Linked DNA regions of Novipirellula artificiosorum. The protein of the gene in region 1 interacts with the protein of each later gene in a pairwise test. Links are inferred from orthologs where the notes say so. Each region holds a gene or a part of one and is shown in the gene's direction. Other genes may lie near its edges. The genes, in order: Poly41_RS12075 and Poly41_RS17335.

Evidence for each region.
Region 2: the proteins of Poly41_RS12075 (region 1) and Poly41_RS17335 interact in binary tests that used the Escherichia coli proteins (3 or more experiments, as listed by UniProt). The link is inferred for Novipirellula artificiosorum from one-to-one orthologs.

The regions. Positions count from the first base shown.
Region 1 is NZ_SJPV01000003.1:609,199-612,430, forward strand. The notes cover bases 210-3,113. They hold Poly41_RS12075 (dihydroxyacetone kinase subunit DhaK), read left to right. Parts: upstream 210-1,105; coding sequence 1,106-2,122; downstream 2,123-3,113. Other genes in these bases: Poly41_RS12065 (hypothetical protein), read left to right, coding at 210-640; Poly41_RS12070 (hypothetical protein), read left to right, coding at 756-1,082; Poly41_RS12080 (DAK2 domain-containing protein), read left to right, coding at 2,242-2,868; lsrF (3-hydroxy-5-phosphonooxypentane-2,4-dione thiolase), read left to right, coding at 2,887-3,113. Outside these bases: more of Poly41_RS12065, read left to right, coding at 1-209; more of lsrF, read left to right, coding at 3,114-3,232. UniProt on the Escherichia coli protein: Dihydroxyacetone binding subunit of the dihydroxyacetone kinase, which is responsible for the phosphoenolpyruvate (PEP)-dependent phosphorylation of dihydroxyacetone via a phosphoryl group transfer from DhaL-ATP.
Region 2 is NZ_SJPV01000006.1:108,360-111,684, forward strand. What follows is about bases 71-3,067. They hold Poly41_RS17335 (DNA gyrase/topoisomerase IV subunit B), read left to right. Parts: upstream 71-610; coding sequence 611-2,524; downstream 2,525-3,067. Other genes in these bases: Poly41_RS17330 (DNA gyrase/topoisomerase IV subunit A), read left to right, coding at 71-593; Poly41_RS17340 (mandelate racemase/muconate lactonizing enzyme family protein), read left to right, coding at 2,570-3,067. In the rest of the region: more of Poly41_RS17330, read left to right, coding at 1-70; more of Poly41_RS17340, read left to right, coding at 3,068-3,325. UniProt on the Escherichia coli protein: Topoisomerase IV is essential for chromosome segregation; it is the principal protein responsible for decatenating newly replicated chromosomes. It relaxes supercoiled DNA.

The DNA.
Region 1 (3,232 bases):
TCTGAAAACATCGAGCGCTGTGGCCGGCACCTTAGCGGCCGGAACTTGGGCGGCCGGCGGTGAACGCAAGAGTTACACTCGCAATGACTTCTACGACGACGGCGTCTTCAACAAAGACAAAGCTTTCGCGGCTTACTATGAGATGATGGATCGTTTTGGTTACCCGATTTCGCCCATCTTGCGAACCGACCAGTTTTGGACCAGTGATTTCGCTCAAGACGACTTCCTGAATGTCGGCATGGGCGGTGTTTTCTGGGTCAACAACACCGAGCACATGTACTTTGCTCATGAGATCTTTTTGCTGCCCGGCCAAATGATCGTCGAACATTGCCACCGACCTGTTCCAGAAGGCCCGGCAAAAATGGAAACATGGCATGTACGTCACGGCATGGTTTACACATTTGGCGACGATGAGGCGACCAAGGATTTACCGATCGAGCTTCCCCAAAGCCAGTTGAAGGCAGGCGGGATCACTGCCTTGCATTGCACACCGCTGAAACAAGGCGAAATGGGATCACTCAACCGTCTTGAGGCTCGGCACTTTATGATTGCTGGCCCAGACGGAGCAATCGTTTCGGAGTACGCGTCGCCTCACTACGGTGATGCGCTCGAGTTCACCAATAAGTCTGTTGTTTTTTAAGAATCGATTGCGAAACGGTTGCCTGCATTCCTTTCAAGGCGATCGGGGCAAGGGTTCTGCACGGGCAGCCATTCGAATGCTGCTCGGATCAATGATCATCACGAGGAGAAGAATTGTGCGAACGTTACATCACATCGGCATCCCAACCGATCGTGTCATCGAAGGCATGGCCTATCTGGAAGAGGCGGGAGTCCATGTTTCCGATCCCGACCAGAGCCCCAATCGAATTGAGTGGCTTCGGTTTGAGGATCAAAGTGGAATGCCCGAAATGTTAAAGACGATGCCGCACATCGCGTATCGAGTCGACGACTTGGCTGCGGAATTGAAAGACGCGGAAATGCTGCTTGATCCATTCACTCCGATGGAAGGTGTGACGGTAGCGTTCGTGATCGAAGAAGGCGCGCCAATCGAGTTTCTTCAAATCGAAGAGTCGAATTCCTAATCAAGAAGAACGGATAGCGAATCATGACCACTCAAAAATTGATAATGAAAAAGTTCCTCAACGATCCCGAAAACATTGCCGCGGAGCTGCTCGAAGGCTACACGCTCGCTTATGCCGACAAAGTCAGCTTGATGTCGGAGAAGATCGTGGTGCGGACCCATCCCAAATCCAAGGACAAGGTTGCTTTGGTCACTCTTGGCGGCGCCGGGCACGAACCGGCACTGAGCGGATTTGTTGGCGAAGGCATGCTCGATGCCAGCGTCGTTGGTGACATTTTTGCAGCGCCGGGTGCACCGAAGTTGCTCGAGGCACTCAAGACCTTCAACCGAGAGGCAGGAATTCTGCTCGTCGTGCTGAACCACGCCGGTGACGTGATGAGTGCGAACATGGCAATGGAACTTGCGAAACGAGAAGGGTTGAACGTCCGCATGCTGCTGACTCACGAGGATATCAGCGCTGGGCTCGACACCCCGGATGAAGACCGCCGCGGGTTGGCGGGATGCGTTCCCCTTTTCAAAGTCGCGGGTGCTGCGGCCGAGGCGGGCAAGTCGCTCGATGAGGTGCTCGAGATCGCGGAGCGATTCAACAAGCAAATGGCAACGCTGGCGGTTGCGATGACGGGAGCCACCCATCCGCAAAATGGACAAGCTATCTCCGAGCTGCCTGACGACGAGATGGAAATTGGCATGGGCCAACATGGTGAAGCTGGCGGAGGACGGACGAAAATTCTCTCGGCCGACGAGACCGCTCAAAGAATGATCGAGCCGTTGATTTCGGCTGTCGATGCAAAGGCTGGCGACAAGACCATGTTGATTATCAACGGGGTTGGGGCAACGACGCTCATGGAAATGAATTTGATTTTCCGCAAAGCCTATCGAGTCTTGGAGGCTCAGGGCATCGAAGTTATCTCCGGCTTGGTCGACGAAATTCTCACGGTGCAGGAGATGGCCGGATTCCAAATGATCCTGTGCAAGCTGGACGCAGACCATGTTCCACTACTGAAGGCCCCCTGCGATACGCCTTACTGGACCGTGCGATAAGGAAGGAACGGACAACAGAGATCGTGGTGCAGACTAGCAGACTGTGCCACGAATCCGGCACTTGTTGACCGCTCGTTTTCAAGAACCTACTTCATACGAACTGCTTAAGGAATGGATTGATGGCTTCATTCGATTGCCAACGACTAGCGAAAATGACGGCGACCGCACTCGTCTCCCTGAAAGAGCGAGCCGATGAGTTCTCGGGTTTGGATGCTGAGACGGGTGACGGCGACCATGGTACGGCGATCGTCAGTGCGATGACGGCGGTTGACCGTGTCGCACAGCAGGGAACGGAACTCAAGAAGGTACTTGGCGACATGGGCTTTGCGGCCATGACGGAGTCCTGTGGATCAACCAGCACGCTGATCGGTGCTTTCTTCCTGGGCATGAGCGATGGCGTTAAGGGTGAGTCTTTGAACGCTGCGGAAACCGCTTCGATGTTTTCGGCGGGTCTTAAAAAAGTGAAAGAACAGACCAAGGCATCCATTGGTGACAAGACGATGATCGATGCCTTGCAGCCAGCGGTCGACGCGATGCCTGCCAATGCGGAAAACGGGATTCCGGCGATGCTCCAAGCGGCTGCAAAAGCGGCTGCAACCGGAGCGGAGAGCACAAAAGACATGGTCGCAAAATTTGGACGCGCTCGAAATCTTGGCGAGCGAGTCATCGGACACTTGGACGCAGGCGCCGTGTCAACCGCCTGCATGTTTGACGCTTTTGCACGCGGATTCACCGCATCAACCTAAACACATAAAGGAGAGATTATGCCTGAAGCTACCGGTAACCTCGAGGCAGATGATTACGGAATTGGTGTCCCTGTGAAGAAGGACTCGTTCTTCTTGAAAGGACTTGACCACGTCGATTGGGGAATCAAAGATCGCATGGGGCGAATCTTTAACCCCCGCAGTGGCCATACCGTGATGCTGGCGTTTGATCATGGGTATATCATGGGGCCAACGTCGGGATTGGAACGGATTGACTTGGGTATTTTGCCGTTGGTCGAATACGCTGACTGTCTGATGTGTAGCCGCGGCGTTTTACGAAGTTGCATTCCCCCGCAAGTGAACAAGCCGATCTCGCTTCGTTTTTCTGCCGGTACGACGGTGCTGA
Region 2 (3,325 bases), on another replicon or contig:
TTGGCGAGCCCATCCAAAAGCTCTTCAAACTCAAGGATGGCGAGCGGATTGTTGCAGCCTTGTCGTTCGACCCGCGGATTATTAGCGACATCAAGGAAGATCCCAAGAAACCCAATCTGTGTCCCGAAACACACGCCTTAGCCGTCACATCGAATGGGTTTGCGTTGAGGTTTGGTCTGGAAGGTTTCAGCGAACCCTCGACACGAGCCGGACGACGATTCGCTCGGGTGAAACCCGGTGCATCGGTGATCGACGTCGCCGCCGTTCATGGCACCGAAGTGATTTTGGCGGTTACAGAAAATTGTCGCGCCATGATCTGCTCGGCCGAGGACGTGAACTATTTGTCAGGTCCTGGAAAAGGTGTCACGCTGATTCGAATCACCGCCGATGACCGAGTGCTTGGTTTCAAACCCTCCTCGGGCGATCGAGACTTGATGACCGTTCAAACCAACCGTGGTGCCAAGAAAACGATTTCGACCGCCAAGTACCGCATCACGTCTCGGGGCGGCCGAGGCAACGAAATTCAGAAGAACGGCAAGATCGCCGAGATCATCGTACCACCGATCGCTGCACCTGAAACCTTTGAAGATTAGTCGGACAAAAGAAACGCATGAGCACGGTTACGAAAAGTTATAGCGCAAAAGACATCACCGCTCTGGAAGGTCTTGATCCGGTCCGCAAACGGCCAGGGATGTACATCGGTGGTGTGGGCATGTCAGGCTTGCACCATCTGATTTGGGAAATCGTCGACAACTCGGTCGACGAAGCCATGAATGGCCACGCCAGTGAAATCACGGTGACGCTGCACAAAGATGGATCGAGCATCACGGTCAGCGACAACGGTCGTGGCATCCCCATCGACAAGCATCCCAAAACAAAAAAACCGGCACTTGAGATGGTGCTCACCGTGCTGCACGCAGGCGGGAAATTTGACGGTGGCAACTACAAAACCGCAGGCGGTCTTCACGGCGTCGGAGCCTCCGTGGTCAACGCGCTGTCGAAGGAATTGACCGCCGTAGTTCGCCGCGACGGTGCCCAGTATCGAATGATGTTTGAGCGGGGACGACCCAAGTCGGGGTTGCAAAAATTGAAGGGGGCCGTGCGCGGCACCGGAACAACGATCAGTTTCACTCCCGATCCCACCATTTTTCCAAAAATTGATTTCGAGAGTGCCACGATTCGCGCTCGATTGGAAACGGTCAGTTTCCTACACCGCGGCGTCAAGGTCACTTACGTTGACGAAGTGAACAAGACCAAAGAGACGTTCCTGCACGAGCAAGGGATTGTCGACTATTTGGCAAAAGTTCTGAAAGATCGCGGCGCGCGACCGATCCACGAAGCACCGTTTGTGTTGCGTAAAGACGACGACATTCGCATGGAGCTGACCCTGCAATGGACCGAATCCACCGACGAGCACGTTCGCAGTTATGTCAATGGCATTCCCACAGGCAGCGGCGGAACGCATGAAAACGGACTTCGCAGCGGACTCAACAAAGCGGTTCGCAACTACATCGACACCCATAGCTTGACGCCCCGCGGAGTGAAAATCACGCACGAAGACATTCGCGAGGGCTTGGTCGCGATCCTTTCGCTGTTCATCGCCGATCCACAATTCCAAGGCCAAACCAAAGACCGATTGAATAACCCCGAAATGCAGGCCGTGGTGGAAACGTCAACGCGACCGGCCATGGAACAGTGGATGAACAACAATCGTTCAATCGCCGATTCCGTGATTGCTCGTATCATTGCAGCGGCGCGAGCTCGTGCGGCGTCACGGGCCGCATCGGATGCGGTGTCACGAAAAGGAGGGGCAAAGCGAACGATGTTGCCCGGCAAACTCAGCGACTGCTTGGCAAGCGGAAAGGCGGAATCGGAACTGTTCATCGTCGAAGGCGATTCGGCCGGCGGCAGTGCAAAACAGGGACGCAATCGCAACTACCAAGCTATCTTGCCGCTACGGGGAAAGGTACTCAACACCGAATGCGCGACACTCAAGAAGATCATGGAGAATAAAGAAATCCAAGACATGATCTCGTCCCTCGGTTGCGGGATCGGCCCCAATTTAAACTTGGCTGGCTTGCGTTACAAGAAAATCATCTTGCTCGCCGATGCGGACTCCGATGGCCATCACATCACGACACTACTGCTCACCTTCTTCTATCGCCATATGCCTGCACTGATTGCCGAGGGGAACCTGTTTATTGCGGTCCCTCCGTTGTATCGCATTGACATCGGCAAGGAAACGCATTGGGCGAACGACGAAGAACATCGCGAGCAGATTTTGGCAGATCATGGCGGCCGAGCAAAACCCGAGATCACACGCTTCAAAGGGCTCGGCGAAATGATGCCCAAGGTGCTTTGGGAAACGACACTCAATCCGCAAACACGACGATTGCTAAGGGTGGAAGTCGATGATCACCTCGAAACCGACCGAGTGATCAGCGACTTGATGGGCCGTGATGCGTCAGCGAGGTTTCGATTCATCATGGAACGTGCCGAAGACGCCGAAGAGATCGACGTGTAGAGCAACGCGTGGCATTTGGGATCCGGATAAGGGAGGGATGTTGGCGTGAAGATCGATGCTGTGGAAGTCTTTCCGATGTGTTATCCGACGAAGGGCTACTTCAAGTTCTTCAAAGGAGCATTCGGGCAAATGGGGCGAGCCGCCGTGACGGTGAAGGTCACCGCCGACGACGGGACCGTCGGATGGGGACAAAGCGTTCCCATCGTGACCTGGAGCTACGAAACACTCGAAACCGCAACCATCGTGCTTCGAGACTATTTTGGCCCCTCCCTGATCGGTATCGATCCACTCGACCGCGATGCGATGGAACGAACCCTCAATGGAGTGCTAGCCAACGGTTTCTCGACGGGCATGCCAATCTCTCGGTCAGGACTCGACATCGCAACACATGACTTGGCCGGTAAGTTGCAAGGAAAGTCATTGGCCGAACTTTGGGGGCGACCCGTGGGTGATGCCATCACACTGAGCTGGACGCTCAATCCGAAGAGCCTCGACGAGACCGAACGGCTGATCGACGAGGGGCGACAACAAGGCTACCGACATTTCAATATCAAGGTCGGGCCAGATCCCGATTTTGATGTGCTCTTGGCTCGGCAAGTTCGGCAAAACGCACCCGACGCATTTCTGTGGGCGGACGCAAACGGCGGTTATGAACTCGACGACGCGCTGCGGGCCGCGCCGTTGTTAGCGGATGTCGGCGTCGACGTGCTCGAAGCCCCACTTCGTCCCAATCGGTTTCGCGGTTACCAAGCACTCAAGCAACAAGGTGCGCTCCCGATCTTGATGGACGAAGGAGTCGTT